2 regions of the Saccharopolyspora antiqui genome follow, and region 1 is predicted to be linked to the other one. Evidence: riboswitches for the same ligand, from Rfam matches in the RefSeq annotation. Region 1 holds a riboswitch; the other holds the start of a gene.

What was found. Region 1 has a riboswitch for cobalamin ahead of ACTWQN_RS36210 (ribonucleoside-diphosphate reductase subunit alpha). Riboswitches for the same ligand answer to the same signal wherever they lie in the genome.
Region 2: linked by a shared signal. The riboswitch ahead of cobN (cobaltochelatase subunit CobN) and the one ahead of ACTWQN_RS36210 (ribonucleoside-diphosphate reductase subunit alpha) in region 1 are both predicted to bind cobalamin.

The regions. Positions count from the first base shown of each region.
Region 1 covers NZ_JBQQBO010000040.1:1,008-8,549, forward strand. Annotated here, with positions in the region: gene ilvD (dihydroxy-acid dehydratase) at 1-943, shown strand, start outside; gene ACTWQN_RS36205 (ribonucleotide-diphosphate reductase subunit beta) at 997-2,076, opposite strand; gene ACTWQN_RS36210 (ribonucleoside-diphosphate reductase subunit alpha) at 2,246-4,633, opposite strand; cobalamin riboswitch at 4,741-4,953, opposite strand; gene ACTWQN_RS36215 (glycoside hydrolase family 3 C-terminal domain-containing protein) at 4,961-6,613, shown strand; gene ACTWQN_RS36220 (ABC transporter substrate-binding protein) at 6,641-7,542, opposite strand, start outside.
Region 2 covers NZ_JBQQBO010000012.1:167,924-175,465, forward strand. Annotated here, with positions in the region: gene cobN (cobaltochelatase subunit CobN) at 1-3,528, opposite strand, end outside; cobalamin riboswitch at 3,628-3,760, opposite strand; gene ACTWQN_RS20315 (D-isomer specific 2-hydroxyacid dehydrogenase family protein) at 4,037-4,948, opposite strand; gene ACTWQN_RS20320 (bifunctional 4-hydroxy-2-oxoglutarate aldolase/2-dehydro-3-deoxy-phosphogluconate aldolase) at 4,966-5,562, opposite strand; gene ACTWQN_RS20325 (sugar kinase) at 5,565-6,539, opposite strand; gene ACTWQN_RS20330 (YbhB/YbcL family Raf kinase inhibitor-like protein) at 6,891-7,436, shown strand.

The DNA of each region.
Region 1 (7,542 bases):
GGGGCGGAGCCTCACCGCGCGGCAGATCCTGACCAAGGAGGCGTTCGAGAACGCGATCGCCGTGGTGATGGCCTTCGGCGGATCGACCAACGCGGTGCTGCACCTGCTGGCCATCGCGCGGGAAGCCGAGGTCGACCTGGACCTGGCCGACTTCAACCGGATCGGCGATCGGGTGCCGCACCTGGCGGATGTCAAGCCGTTCGGCCGCTACGTGATGCCCGCGGTGGACCGGATTGGCGGCGTTCCGGTGGTGATGAAGGCCCTGCTGGATGCGGGTCTGCTGCACGGTGACTGCATGACCGTGACCGGTCGCACGGTGGCGGAGAACCTGGTCGAGCTGGATCCGCCCGAGCTGGACGGTGACGTGCTGCACCAGCTGTCGAACCCGATCCATCCCACCGGTGGGCTGACGATCCTGCGGGGTTCGCTGGCACCGGATGGCGCGGTGGTCAAGAGCGCTGGTTTCGACTCGACGAGTTTCGACGGCACGGCAAGGGTTTTCGATGGTGAGCAGGGTGCCATGGACGCCGTGGAGGACGGCACGCTGAAGCCCGGTGACGTGGTCATCATCCGCTACGAGGGACCGCGCGGCGGTCCGGGCATGCGGGAGATGCTCGCGGTGACCGGTGCGATCAAGGGCGCCGGTCTCGGCAAGGACGTGCTGCTGGTGACCGACGGTCGGTTTTCCGGCGGTACCACGGGTTTGTGCATCGGGCACGTGGCGCCGGAGGCGACCGAAAGTGGGCCGATCGCACTGGTCCAGGACGGCGATCGGATTCGCCTCGACCTCACCAACCGCACCCTGGATCTGCTCGTCGACGGCGCCGAGCTCCAACGGCGACGTCGGAACTGGTCCGCGCCGACGCCGCGATTCCGGCACGGCGTGCTCGGTAAGTACGCGAAGCTGGTCGGCTCGGCAGCCCAGGGTGCGGTCTGCTCGTGAGGAACGGGACTCTCGCCCGGAGCAGCCGGGCGAGAGCTCCGATCACCCGAGCTTCAGTCCCACTGCAACGATGCGCCGGACTGGTACTCGATGACGCGGGTTTCGAAGAAGTTCTTCTCCTTCTTCAGGTCCATCGCCTCCGACATCCACGGGAACGGGTTCTCGGTTTCCGGGAACACCGGTTGCAGGCCGAGCTGGGCGCAGCGCCGGTTGGTGATGAAGTGCATGTACTGGGCGCAGAGTTCGGCGTTGATGCCGAGCAGTCCGTGCGGCATGGTGTCGCGGCCGTAGGCGATCTCCAGTTCGCAGGCTTCGGCCAGCATCCGCCGGATCTCGGCCTGGAACTCCGGGGTCCACAGGTGCGGGTTCTCCAGCTTGATCTGGTTGATGCAGTCGATGCCGAAGTTGAGGTGGATCGACTCGTCGCGCAGGATGTACTGGTACTGCTCGGCGATGCCGACCATCTTGTTCCGCCTGCCCAGCGCCAGGATCTGCGCGAAGCCGGTGTAGAACCACATGCCCTCGAAGACCACGTAGAACGCGACGAGGTCGCGGAGGAACGCCTGGTCGGCGGCGGTGCTGCCGGTGGCGAAGTCGGGGTCTTCCAGGCTGCGCGTGTACTGCAGCGCCCAGGCGTCCTTGTCGGCGATCGAGGGGATCTCCCGGTACATGTTGAACAGCTCGCCCTCGTCGAGGCCGAGGCTTTCGCAGATGTACTGGAAGGTGTGGGTGTGCACGGCCTCTTCGAAGGCCTGCCGCAGCAGGTACTGGCGGCATTCGGGATTGGTGATGTGCCGGTAGACGGCGAGCACGATGTTGTTGGCCACCAGGGATTCCGCGGTGGCGAAGAAACCGAGGTTGCGCTTGAGGAGCAGGCGTTCGTCGGCGCTGAGACCGTCGGTGGACTTCCACAGCGCGATGTCGGCCTGCATGGAGATTTCCGTTGGCATCCAGTGGTTGTTGCAGCCCGAGAGGTACTTCTCCCAAGCCCAGCCGTACTTGAGCGGGAGCAGTTGGTTGACGTCGGCGCGCGCGTTGATCATCGCCTTGTCACCGACGTCGACGCGTCCGGCGGCACGGTCGATCTGACCGAGCCCGGCGGCCGACGCGGACTGGGACTGCACTGAGGTCATCGGAATTCCAATCGGCGGATACCCCGGCCTTCAGCTCGGGGAGGAGTCGATCCCGAGTGTTGTTGGTCTCCACCCGATGATCGGCAGAACGGGGCGGGGCAGTTCCAGGCAAGGACTGCCCCGCGGTATCAGGGAGAAAGCGGACGCCTCACCTGGCGTGTCGGGATCGTTACTGGCAGGCTTCGCAGTCGGGGTCTTCGACCGAGCAGGCGGCGGCTGTCGTGATCGTCGGGACGGCGTTGAGCTTGCCGTCGGTGCCGCGCAGGGTGCTCTTCTCCACGTGGGTCGCGCTGGTGGAGCGCAGGTAGTAGGTGGTCTTGAGGCCCTTCCGCCAGGCGAGCCGGTAGAGCTCGTCGAGCTTGCGGCCGCTGGGTCGGCTGACGTAGAGGTTGAGCGACTGCGCCTGGTCGATCCACTTCTGCCGCCGGGCCGCTGCCTCGACCAGCCAGTGCGGTTCGATCTCGAACGCGGTCGCGTACAGCTCCTTGAGCTGCTGCGGGATCCGCTCGATCGGCCACAGGCTGCCGTCGTGGAACTTCAGGTCCGCGACCATCGCGGCGTCCCACAGCCCGGCCGCCTTCAGGTCGGCGACCAGGTGCGGGTTGACGACGGTGAAGTCGCCGGACATGTTCGCCTTGACGTACAGGTTGCGGTAGACGGGCTCGATGGACTGGTTGACCCCGCAGATGTTGGAGATCGTGGCGGTCGGCGCGATGGCCATCACGTTGGAGTTGCGCATGCCGTCGCGCCGCACCCGTGCCCGCAGCGCGTCCCAGTCCATGGTGGACCCGGCGGCCAGGTCGAGGTCGCCGTCGCGGGCGTCGGCGAGCAGCCGCAGCGAGTCGACGGGCAGGATCCCCCGGCTCCACAGCGACCCGTCGAACGACTCGTACCGGCCGCGCTCGACGGCGAGTTCGCTGGACGCGGCGATGGCGTGGTAGCTGATCTGCTCCATGCTGCGGTCGGCGAACTCGACGGCGGCCGCCGATGACATCGGGATGCGCCCGACGATCAGCGCGTCGGCGAAGCCCATCAGCCCCAACCCGATCGGCCGGTGCCGCAGGTTGGACCGGCGCGCCTCGGGAACCGTGTAGAAGTTGATGTCGATGACGTTGTCCAGCATCCGCACCGCGGTGCGGATGGTGCGTTGCAGCCGCTCGGCGTCGATGCCGTCGGGGGTGATGTGCCTGGCCAGGTTGATGGATCCGAGGTTGCACACGGCGACCTCGTCGGTGCTGGTGTTCAGGGTGATCTCGGTGCACAGGTTGGAGGAGTGCACGACGCCGACGTGCTGCTGCGGGGACCGCAGGTTGCACGCGTCCTTGAAGGTGATCCAGGGGTGGCCGGTTTCGAAGAGCATGGTCAGCATCCGCCGCCACAGCTCCACCGCGCGGACCCGGCGGAACACCCGGATCTCGCCGCGATCGGCGGCCTGCTCGTAGGCGCGGTAGCGCTCGGCGAAATCCTGGCCGTAGCGGTCGTGCAGGTCCGGGGTCTCGTCCGGGGAGAACAGCGTCCACTGCTCGTCGGCTTCGACGCGGCGCAGGAATTCGTCGGGCACCCAGTTGGCGGTGTTCATGTCGTGGGTGCGGCGGCGGTCGTCGCCGGTGTTCTTGCGCAGGTCGAGGAACTCCTCGACGTCGATGTGCCAGGTCTCCAGGTAGGCGCACACCGCGCCCTTGCGGCGACCGCCCTGGTTGACCGCGACGGCGGTGTCGTTGGCGATCTTCAGGAACGGCACCACGCCCTGGGACTTGCCGTTGGTGCCGTTGATGTGGGCGCCGATGCCGCGCACCGGCGTCCAGTCGTTGCCCAACCCGCCGGAGTACTTCGACAGCAGCGCGTTGTTGCTGATCGAATGGAAGATACCGGACAGATCGTCGTCCACAGTGGTCAGGAAGCAGGACGACAGCTGCGGTCGGGTGGTGCCCGCGTTGAACAGGGTCGGCGTCGAGCACATGAAGTCGAACGAGGACAGCAGTTGGTAGAACTCGATGGCGCGGGCCTCGCGGTCGTCCTCGCGCAGCGCGAGCCCCATCGCGACCCGCATGAAGAACGCCTGCGGCAGCTCGAACCGGGTGCCGTCGTGGTGCAGGAAGTAGCGGTCGTAGAGGGTCTGCAGGCCGAGGAACCCGAAGGTCAGGTCGCGTTCCGGCAGCAGTGCGCGCCCGAGTCGGGCCAGGTCGAAGGTGCCCAGTTCGGGGTCCAGTCGCGCCAGTTCGATGCCGCGCCGCACGTAGTCGACGAAGTACTGCGGGTAGCGCTCCCGCATCTCGTCCTGGTCGGCTTCCCGCGGTTCGCCCAGGAAGTTCAGCGCTTCGCGGCGCAGCTGGTGCAGCAGGAGCCGGGCGGTGACCTGCGAGTAGTTGGGTTCGGTCTCGATCAGGGTGCGCGCCGCCATGATCTGCGCCAGCGAGAGTTCGTCGTCGCTGATTCCGGCATAACCGGTGCGCCGCACTTCGTCGAGCACGGCGTCGGCCGAGACGCCGGGCAGTCCGGCGCAGGCCTGGTGGACCACAGTGGACACCCGGGTCCAGTCGTCAAGTGTCTTGGTCACGGGCTCTCTCCCTCGTGAGCTCGGCGAACCGCGATGGCGCGCGAGGACACCGCGGTAGCGCCGCTGGTGGTCCGCGCGGACTCGCCCTCGAAGTCCCGGACAGCACGCTCGCGCGTGCACCGGTGGCAGGTCTTCGGACTCACGGGCGGCCTACTGGTCGTGGCTTCCCAGGCTCTCGCCCAGTGCTGTACCCGCTGCCGTCTGGCAGCCGGGTCACGACGGTCGTTCCCGTTCACCGCTGCGGGGCAGTCCCGGATTCGCACCGGGTTCCCTCTTGCCTCGCCGGATGCCTCCGGCGAACCACCAGCGAGCGACACACTACATGTTGTGTCTGGGGTTGGTGAGCATGGGCAGATATCGGCGTGTCGGTGTCCCGCTCGACAGTCCGGGCACTACGTCGCCAACGACAGCGAGACGGAGCGGCTCAGCTACGACGCGGTGATCGACGAGCCGACGTTGCGCGAGGTCTACCTGAAGCCGTTCGAGCGGATCATCGCGAAGGCGTCGCCGTGGGCGCTGATGGCCGCCTACAACTCGGTCAACGGACAGACCATGACCGAGAATTCCGTGCTGGTGAACGACATCCTCAAGGGCGAGTGGGGTTGGGACGGCGCGCAGGTGGCGGTGATCGGGGAGAGCGCCACGATTCCGGCGGTGCAGGGCGGTGGTTCGCCGCACGTCAGCCCGCCGCACGTGGTGACGCCGCTGGCGGGTCTGCGGGCCACGCTGCCCGACGCGGACGTGGTGTACCAGCGCGGGGTGCGGCATCGGCGGCTGCTGGACGTGCTGGCGCGAACGGAGATCTTCGACCCGACGGGCGAGGGGACCGGCATCCGGGTCGAGTACCTGGACGGCGCGGGCCAGGTCCTCAGCAGCGAGTTGCGCGGCACCGAGCGGCTGGTGTGGCTCGGTGGGCTACCCAGCGGGACGAAATCGTTGCGGTTGCGGGGAAATCTCGCCGCCGAACTCGGCGAGCACCTGTTCGGGGTCAACGGCACCGGGCATTTCCGCGTCGAGGTGTCCGGGCGCGCGGTGCTGGACGTGGCTGCGGTCAGCGCTGACGGTGTCGCCGATCCGTTGGGCGACCTGATCGAACCACCCGAGCAGCGGTTCAACGTCGTGCTCGTCGAATCGGACCTGGACGCGGCGGGCCGAGCGGCGTTGACGGTGGAGTTCACCCCGCGCAGCCTCGACCTGCTGGTCGCCGTCGGGATCGGGCACCGCGCGCGGGAGTGGGACGACGCCAGCGAACTCGCCGCCGCGCTGGCGGTCGCCCGCGAAGCCGATGTCGCGGTGGTCGTGGTCGGCACCAACGACGAGGTCGAGACCGAGGGCCGCGATCGCGCCTCGCTGGACCTGCCGGGCACCCAGAACGAACTGGTCCGCAGGGTCGCGGCGGTGAATCCGCGCACCGTGGTGGTGGTCAACGCCGGGTCGCCGGTGATCATGCCCTGGGCTGGCGAGGTGCCCGCGGTGCTGTGGACCTGGTTCGGCAGCCAGGAGTACGGCGATGCGCTGGCGGACGTGCTGCTCGGTCGCATCGAGCCCGGTGGCCGACTGCCGACCACCTTCCCGGCCGAACTGGCCGATGTGCCGGTCCCGCTGCCCGGTGTCCAACCGGTGGACGGCGAATTGCACTACGCCGAGGGAGATCTGGTCGGGTATCGCGCCTACGCGGACCGCGGCGTGCGCCCGGCATTCCACTTCGGACACGGGCTGGGCTACACCGCTTGGGAGTACGTCGAGGCCGTCGTCGACGGCGATGCGGTGCGGGTGAAGCTGCGCAACACCGGTGAGCGGGCGGGCCGCGAGGTCGTTCAGGTGTATGCCGACGAGCCGTTTCGGTTGGCGGGCTTCGCCGTCGTGGCGGCCGAGGCGGGTGCCGAGGTGTCGGCGATGATCGACGTCGAGCCGGGCGGTGGGTTCTTGGTCGGGCGCAGCGCCGGGGATCTGCGGATCAGCGCGGCGACGAGCCCGTGAGCCGGTCGACCCACGGGCTCGTGCCGATCACTGCTGGGTGAGGTACTTCTGCAGGTCGTCGAGGACCATGTTGGCCGCCATCGGGCCGATGCCGAGGAACCAGGTGTCGTCGGGCACCTCGATGGCCTTGCCGCCGCGCACCGCGCCGAGCGTCGTCCACTGCACCGAGTTGACCACGCCGGTCAGCTGCTGCTTGGCGGTGTCGCCGTAGGCGGAGTAGAACAGCATGTCGCCGTCGGCCTGGGAGATCTGCTCGCGGCTGATCTTGGTGAAGGTCTGGTCGGGCAGTTGGTTCTCGGGGCGGCCCAGGCCCGCGTCGGCCAGGATGGTGCCGATGAACGAACCCTTGTCGTAGAGCCGGATGTCGCCGGGGGTGAAGCGCAGCACGCTGATCTTGCGGGCGGCCGGGTCGCCGACCTGCTTGCCGATGTCGGCGGCGCGCTGCTGGTAGGTGTCCAGGATCTGCTGGGCTTCGGTCTTCTTGCCCAGCGCGTCGGCGTCGAGCAGGAAGTTCTGCTTCCAGTTCTTGCCGACGGTGTCGGCGAACACCGTCGGGGCGATTTTGCTCAGCGCCTCGTAGTTCTGGTCGTCGCGCATCTTGTTGGACAGGATCAGGTCGGGCTGCAGCGCGGTGATCTTCTCCAGGTTGGGCGAGCCGATGGTGCCGACGATCTCGACGTTGCCCGCCTTCTCCGCGAGGTACGGTTGCAGCGACTTGTTGGCATCGGGCAGCACGGTTCCGATCGGTTTGATCCCCAGCGCCAGCACCGAGTCGAGTTCCCCGGTGTCGAGCACGATCACCCGCTGCGGGGTGCCGGTGATCTTGGTCTGGCCCTTGGCGTGCGTGATGATTCGCTCGCCACCCTGCGGCGCGGCGGGCTGCTCGGGGGCCGCCGTGCCGCATGCGGCGACGGTGCCGAGCGCGAGCA
Region 2 (7,542 bases), on a different contig from region 1:
CTGGTCGTCGAACACGTACGACTCGGCCAGCTTCGCGTACATCCAGTCGTCGACCACGCCCGCGGTGGCGTCGAAGCCGAACAGGTAATCCACTGTGGCCGCCAGCTCGAACGCACCCTTGTAGCCGTGCCGCTGCATGGCCGAGATCCACTTCGGGTTGACCACGCGGGCCCGGAAGACGCGCTTGGTCTCCTCGCCCAGCGTTCGGGTCTTGACCGCGTGCGGCACCGCCGAGTCACCCACGTAGGCCGCCGGATTCCGCCCGGCCAAGGCCCGCACCATGGCCACCATGCCGCCGTGGTACTGGAAGTAGTCGTCGGAATCGGCGATGTCGTGCTCGCGGGTGTCGACGTTCTTCGCCGCGACCTGGATGCGGCGGAACGCCGACTCCATGTCGGTGCGCGCCTCCCGGCCGTCCAGCCCGCGCCCGTAGGCGTAACCGCCCCAGGTCGCGTACACCTCGGCCAGATCGGCGTCGCTGCGCCAGTTCCGGGCGTCGATCAGCGGCAGCAGGCCCGCGCCGTAGGCACCCGGCTTGGACCCGAAGACGCGGGTCGAGGCGCGCCGTTCGTCGCCGTGTTCGGCCAGGTCGGCGCGGTAGTGCGCGGCGACGTAGTTGTCCTCGTCGGGCTCGTCCAGCTCGGCCGCGGTCCGCACCGCGTCGTCGATGAGCGCCACCACGTGCGGGAAGGCGTCGCGGAAGAAGCCGGAGATGCGGACCACCACGTCGATGCGCGGGCGGCCCAGCTCCGCCACCGGCACCACCTGGAAGCCGGTCACCCGGCGCGAGGCGTCGTCCCACACCGGGCGGCAGCCCAGCAGCCACAGGATCTCGCCGAGGTCGTCGCCCTGGGTGCGCATCGCGGAGGTGCCCCACACGGTCAGCCCGACCGACCTCGGGTATTCCCCGGTGTCCGCGCGGTGCCGCGCCAGCAGCGACTCGGCCAGCGCCGCGCCGACGTCGAAGGCGTTGCGGGACGGGATGGCCTTCGGATCCACCGAGTAGAAGTTGCGGCCGGTGGGCAGCACCGAGATCAGCCCGCGGGTCGGCGATCCCGACGGACCGGCCGGTACGAAGCCTCCGTCCAGCGCGTGCACGATGTGCTCGACCTCTTCGGTGGTCCGCGCCAGCCGGGGCACGACCTCGGTGCAGGCGAAGCGCAGCACCCGAGCCACCGGGTCCACGGCCGCACCGAGCACCCCGGCGACAACTTCCCGGACCTGCCCGGCCTGCCACCCGGTCTCGGCCAGTGCGGTGATCAGCTTGCGCGCCAAGGCTTCCAGCAGGTCGACCGCATCGGATGCGGAGGCGGCCGGGCCCTCGACGAGCTGCGTCAACGCGCTCGGCACGGCCACCTTCGCGCCCGGCTCGGCCAGCAGCGCCTGCTCGTCGAGTCCGAAGTGGACGGCGAGTGCGGAGCGCAGGCCGGGCAGCGCGCCGACGGTGCCGCCGAAGACCTGCCGGGCGCGCAGGATCGCGAGCACGTCGTTGACCAGTTCGCCATCGCGCGGCGCGCGGCCAAGGATGTGCAGGCCGTCGCGGATCTGCACGTCCTTGATCTCGCACAGGTAGCCGTCGACGTGCAGCACGAAGTCGTCGAAGGCCGCCGCGTCGGGCTGGTCCTCCTGGTGCAGGTCGTGGTGCAGGTCGGCGGAGGTGATCAGCTCCCAGATCTGGTTGCGCAGCGTGGGTTTCTTGGCCGGATCCAGGTCGGCGACGATGGCGTACTCGTCGAGCAGCTGCTCCAGCTTGGCGATGTCGCCGTAGCTGTCCGCGCGGGCCATCGGCGGGATCAGGTGGTCGACCACGACGGCGTGCCCGCGGCGCTTGGCCTGGGTGCCTTCGCCTGGATCGTTGACGATGAACGGGTAGATCAGCGGCAGCTCGCCCAGCACCGCGTCCGGTGCGCAGTCGGCCGCCAAGCCGAGGCCCTTGCCCGGCAGCCATTCCAGGGTGCCGTGCTTGCCCAGGTGGATCACCGCGTGCGCGCCGAACTCCTCGGCCAGCCACCGGTAGGCGGCCAGGTACTGGTGCGACGGCGGGAGGTCCGGATCGTGGTAGATCGCGATCGGGTTCTCCCCGAAGCCGCGCGGCGGCTGGATCATCAGCACCACGTTGCCGAAGCGCAGCGCCGCGACGTAGATCGAACCCTCGTCGTCGACGTAGAGGCTGCCGGGCGGGGCGCCCCAGTGTTCGGTCATCGCCGCCCGCAACGCCTCCGGCAACGCGTCGAACCACTCGCGGTAGCGCGTGGCGGGCACCCGGATCGCCGCCTCGGACATCTGGTCCTCGGTCAGCCACTCGACATCGTGCCCACCTGAGGCGATCAACCGGTGGATCAGCCTGTCGCCGTCCAACCCGGACACGTCCAGGCCGTCCAGGTCGTAGCCCGCGGCGGCCAGCGCGCGCAGCAGCACGACGGCCGACGCGGGAGTGTCCAGGCCGACGGCGTTGCCGACGCGGGAATGCTTGGTCGGGTAGGACGAGAGGACCACCCCGAGCCGCTTGTCCGCGTTGTCGACGTGGCGCAGCCGGGCCAGCGACACCGCGGTGCCCGCGACGCGCCGCGCCCGCTCCGGATCGGCGACGTAGACCGGGATGCCGTCCGGGCCGCTTTCCTTGAAGGAGAACGGCACGCTGATCAGCCGACCGTCGAACTCCGGCACCGCGACCTGCATCGCCGCGTCCATCGGCGACAGCGCCGCGTCGCTTTCCGCCCACACCGCCCGACTGGTGGTCAGGCACAGGCCCTGCAGGACGGGGATGTCGAGTTCGGCCAGCGCACCGGCGTCCCAGGAATCCTCGTCGCCACCCGCACTCGCCTCCGCCGCCACGGTTCCACCGGCGGCCAGCACGGTCGCCACCAGGGCATCGCAGCCGCTGAGCAGCTCGCGCAGCCCGGCCGCATCGGTCAGCCCGCGCAGCGAACCGCAGAACACCGCCACCGCGTTGGCACCGGCGTCTTCCACCTGGTCGGCCAGGGAATCCACGAACGCGGTGTTGCCCGCCAGGGCGTGGGCGCGGTAGAAGACGATGCCCACCGTGGGCCGGGACGGATCGTGCGGCCGGTCGCTGTGGCGACCGAACTCGGGCATCTTCTCCGGTGCGGCGAAGCCCTCCCCGGTCAGCAGCACCGTGTCGGAGAGGAACCGGGCCAGCTGGGCGAGGTTCTCCGGGCCGCCTTCGACGAGGTAGGCGAGCGCCTGCGCGGTGACCCCGGTGGGCACAGTGGACAGTGCCATCAGCTCGGCGTCCGGGGTGGCCTCGCCACCGAGCGCGACTGTGGGGACACCGGTGGCCAGCACCGCGTCGAGGCCTTCCGACCAGGCCCGACGGCCACCCAGCAGGCGGACCACCACCACGTCCACGTCGGTGAGCAGTGCCGGGACCTCTTCGGCGGCGACGCGGGCGGGGTTCGCGACCCGGTAGTCGGCGGCAGCGGCTTTGGCAGCCAGCAGATCGGTGTCCGCAGTGGACAGCAGCAGGACTCGCCCAATTTCACCGGGCCCAATTTCACCGGGCCCAATTTCACCGGGGCCAATTTCGCGGGGAGTCGTTTCGCGGGCAGGCTCGCTCACGGTCGTCCTCTCTCGGGGTGCGCGCCCCGGTGGGGTCACGGCGGCAGGAGTGTCCTGGCTCCCGGATCACCGCAGGTCTCCGCCTTCCCGCCCGAGCCGCCATCGCGGTCCGGGCAGTGGCTAGTGGGGGCTGCTCCCCGGTCACAGTGGCGCGACCGCCCCGGATTCGCACCGGGTTCCTCCGCGACACCGCCGTCTGGCTGGACCTCATCCTAACGGCTCAAGCACCGCCGACCCGGACACCGCCGAACCATCTCGGCGAGCTGCGACAGCAGCCCTGCCCAACACCGCAGCCCCGAAATCCGGCAAAGCACCCTGCCAGGTTCGGGACTTGGCCGTGACCGGCTGCGCGCCGGTGCCGAGGAAACGGGCGATTTCACGGGAAATCGGCAGTTCCCGTGGAGAGAGGGTGGCGGTTTCGCGCGAAATCGCCCGACCCCCGCACCACCCGGGTGCGTCAGTAGCCCGCTGCGCGGTCGACCACGCCGAGCAACGGCTCGCCCGCCAGCCTCCGGCGAACGTTGTCCTCGACCCGCCGGGCCAGGGCCGGGATCAGCAGCGACTGCGGGTTCGCGGAGTGCGGCGAGATGATCGCCCGCGGATGCTGGAAGAGCGGATGTCCGTCCGGCAGCGGTTCCGGGTCCGTCACGTCCAACGCCGCGCCACCGATGCGCTCCGCGTCCAACGCCGCCACCAGCGCGTCGGTGTCGACCAGCGATCCGCGCGCGATGTTGACCAACCACGCGTCGGCGCGCATCCGGGCCAGCGCATCGGCATCGATCAGCTTCGCCGTCTCAGCGGTCGCCGGCGCGGCCAGCACGACGAAGTCCGACTCGGCCAGCAGTTGGCCCACCCCGGCGACGTCGTCGGATCCCCAGGTCCAGGCCGCCCCGTCGACCGGTTTGCCGGACCTGTTCACCGCGAGCACCCGAACCTCGAAGGGCCGCAACAACTCGATCAGCGCCCGACCGATGCCGCCCGCACCGATGATGCCGACCGTCGCGCCGAACAGACCGCGCATGCCCGCCGGACGCGCCCAGCGATCGGCCCGGGCCATCACGTTCAGCCGTCGCGCTCCGGCCAGCATCAGGCCGAGGGTGTGTTCGGCGACGGTCTGGGCGTAGGTGCCCGCCGCGGAGGTGAAGGTGATGCCGTCGCGCAGCGCACCGGCGGCCACCCAGGATTCGATACCGGCCGAGGGAAGCTGCACCCACTCCAGGCCTGAGTGGTCGAATTCGGCGAACCGGTCGGGCTTGCCGCCGTACCAGATCAGCGCGGTGGACTCCGCGGCCGAGCCGAGCTCGGCACCCGCCGCGACGACCGCCGCCGAAAGCTCCGGCGGGGCGTCCGGACCGATGTGGACCTTCACGTCTACTCCGTCTCCGATCAGCTGTTGTCGACCAACTTCGCCAAGGCGGGCAGCTGGTCGGCATCCTCCAACGCCGAACCGACCGCGACCACGGCCGCCCCGGCCGCGAGGAATTCCGGTGCGTTGTGCGAGTTCATCCCACCGGTGGCCACCATGCGCAGGCCCGGGAACGGGCCGAGCATCGCCCGGAACCACCCGGCGCCCAGCTCCGCAGCCGGAAACGCCTTGATCCAGGACAGTCCGAGGCGGTGGGCGTGCTGGATCTCGCTCGGGGTGGCCACGCCGGGCAGGTGCGGCAGGTCGAGTTCCGCGCTCAGCCGAGCGACCTCGGGGTCCAGGCCCGGCGCCACGGTGAACGCCGCGCCGAGTTCCTTGGCGGTGTGCAGCTGCTCGGTGGTCACGATCGTCCCGGCGCCCACCGGTCGATCGCGCTTCGCGCCCGCCAGCACCGCCGCGCGCAGCGACGACTCGGCCCGCTGGGTTTCGATCGGTACCTCGACCGCCTCGATGCCCAGATCCCACGCCCGCTCGGCCAGTTCGACGGTCCGCTGCGGGTCCATCCCGCGCAGGATCGCCATGACCGGGCCGGTGAAGAGCTTGTCGAAGAAACCCACGTTCACTCACTCCTGCCGAAGCTCAAGGTGCCCCACTGCTGCTCGTCGTAGCCGAGCCACTCGTCTATCGCGCCACGATCCGGCGGCGCCACGTGGTCTTCGGTGCTGAGCAGGCTCTGCGCGGCCAGGATGTGCCCGAGCCGCAGGCACCGGACGCCGTCCTCGCCGCGCAGCACACCGGAGAGGTATCCGGCGGCGAAGGCGTCCCCGGCGCCCACCGGCTCAACGACGTCGACCTTCGGGGCTGGCACGACCACCGTGTCATCCCCCAGGGCGTAGGCGGCATCGGCGCCGTCCTTGACCACGACGGTACTCGGCTCATCCAGCAGTTTCCGCACGTCCGCAGCGGTTTCGACGCCCCAGAGGGTGGTCGCCTCGTCAAGTCCGACGAACACGACATCGGCGAGCTGGGCGAGTTCCCGCAGCCGCGGCCCGGCCCGCTCGACCGACCACAGCGCTGGGCGGTAGTTGACGTCGAAGGTGATCCGGGCGCGGCGTTCGCGGGTCAGCACCCGCTGGACGAGCCGGTCGCAGCCGTCGGACAGCGCGGCGGTGATGCCGCTGAGGTGCAGCAGTCGCGGCGCGTCGAGCAGTTCGTCCGCGAGGAAATATTCGTCCATTGTGGACGCTGCGGAGCCCGCTCGGTAGTAGTAGACCCTGGTGCCCTGCGGGCCGGGATCCTTGAAGTACACGCCGGTCGGCGCGTCGGAGCGCACCTCCACCAGGCCGGTGTCCACTCCGGCGGCAGCGATGGCCGCCACCATGCGGCGGCCGAGCGGATCGTCGCCAACCCGGCTGGCCCAGCCGACCCGGTGCCCGAGCGCGGCCAGGTGAATGGCCACATTGGACTCGGCACCACCGGCGGAGAGGGTGAACGTCGGGGCCTGTTCGAGGGACACCGGGGCGGCCGGGGAAACCAGCGACATCGTCTCCCCCAGGCACAACACCTCACCGGGGCCGCTGCTGGGCTCCGCCACGTTCGCCTCCTCGATCACGCGCCGCACCGTCGGGGGACAGCTTAACGACTCGTCGCTGCGAAATACACATCTCCATTGCACAATATGCAACATGTTGTGCGGCGTTGGACACGTGGCGGATCCGCCGTGCGCCCGCGCGGGTGGCGGTCGGTCGACCTCAGAGCCTGTCTTTGATCTTGTTTTTGAAGCGGCGTAGCCACTTAGCCCACTATCGCAACCGGCACCGCCGCGGGTTCTCAGACGTCGTCTGAGGTTCCGCCACCCGCACCGCAACGCAAAACGAGTTAAAGGACAGGCACTAGGCTGAGCATCCGGTGATCACGCACAGCCCAGAAGATGGAGGATGCTCGCATGAGCTTGGAGCGCCCGATCGATCCGGATCCGTACTCGCTGCTGCCCGCGGTTCCGGCGTTCACCGTCACCTCCGACGACGTGACCGACGGGCAGCCGATGGCCCAGGCCCACGCCTTCGACGGCATGGGCGCCGACGGCCAGAACCAGTCCCCCCAGCTGCGCTGGTCGGACTTCCCGGCGACCACCAAGAGCTTCGTGGTGACCTGCTTCGACCCCGACGCGCCGATCCCGGGCGGATTCTGGCACTGGATCCTGGTCGACGTGCCCGCCGATGTCACCGAGCTGCCCAACGATGCGGGTAACCGGGACGGGCGGGGCATCCCGGCCGGATCCTTCCACGTGGCCAACGACTTCGGTGAGCGCGCCTTCGGCGGTGCCGCCCCGCCGCCCGGCGACCGCACGCACCGCTACTTCTTCGTGGTCCACGCCGTGGACACCGAGAAGCTCGGCGTGGACGACAGCGTCAGCCCGGCGGTGGTCAGCTTCAACCTGGCCTTCCACACCGTCGCTCGGGCCGTCATCACGCCCACCTACCAGCGCTGACGAGGGCGGATGCCAACTCGCCCGTTGGGCGCTGCCAGTTTCTAAAAGCCGTGCCAGTCCCGGTCTTCCGGGGCGGGCACGGCTTTTTCGCGCGCCAAGATCGCCC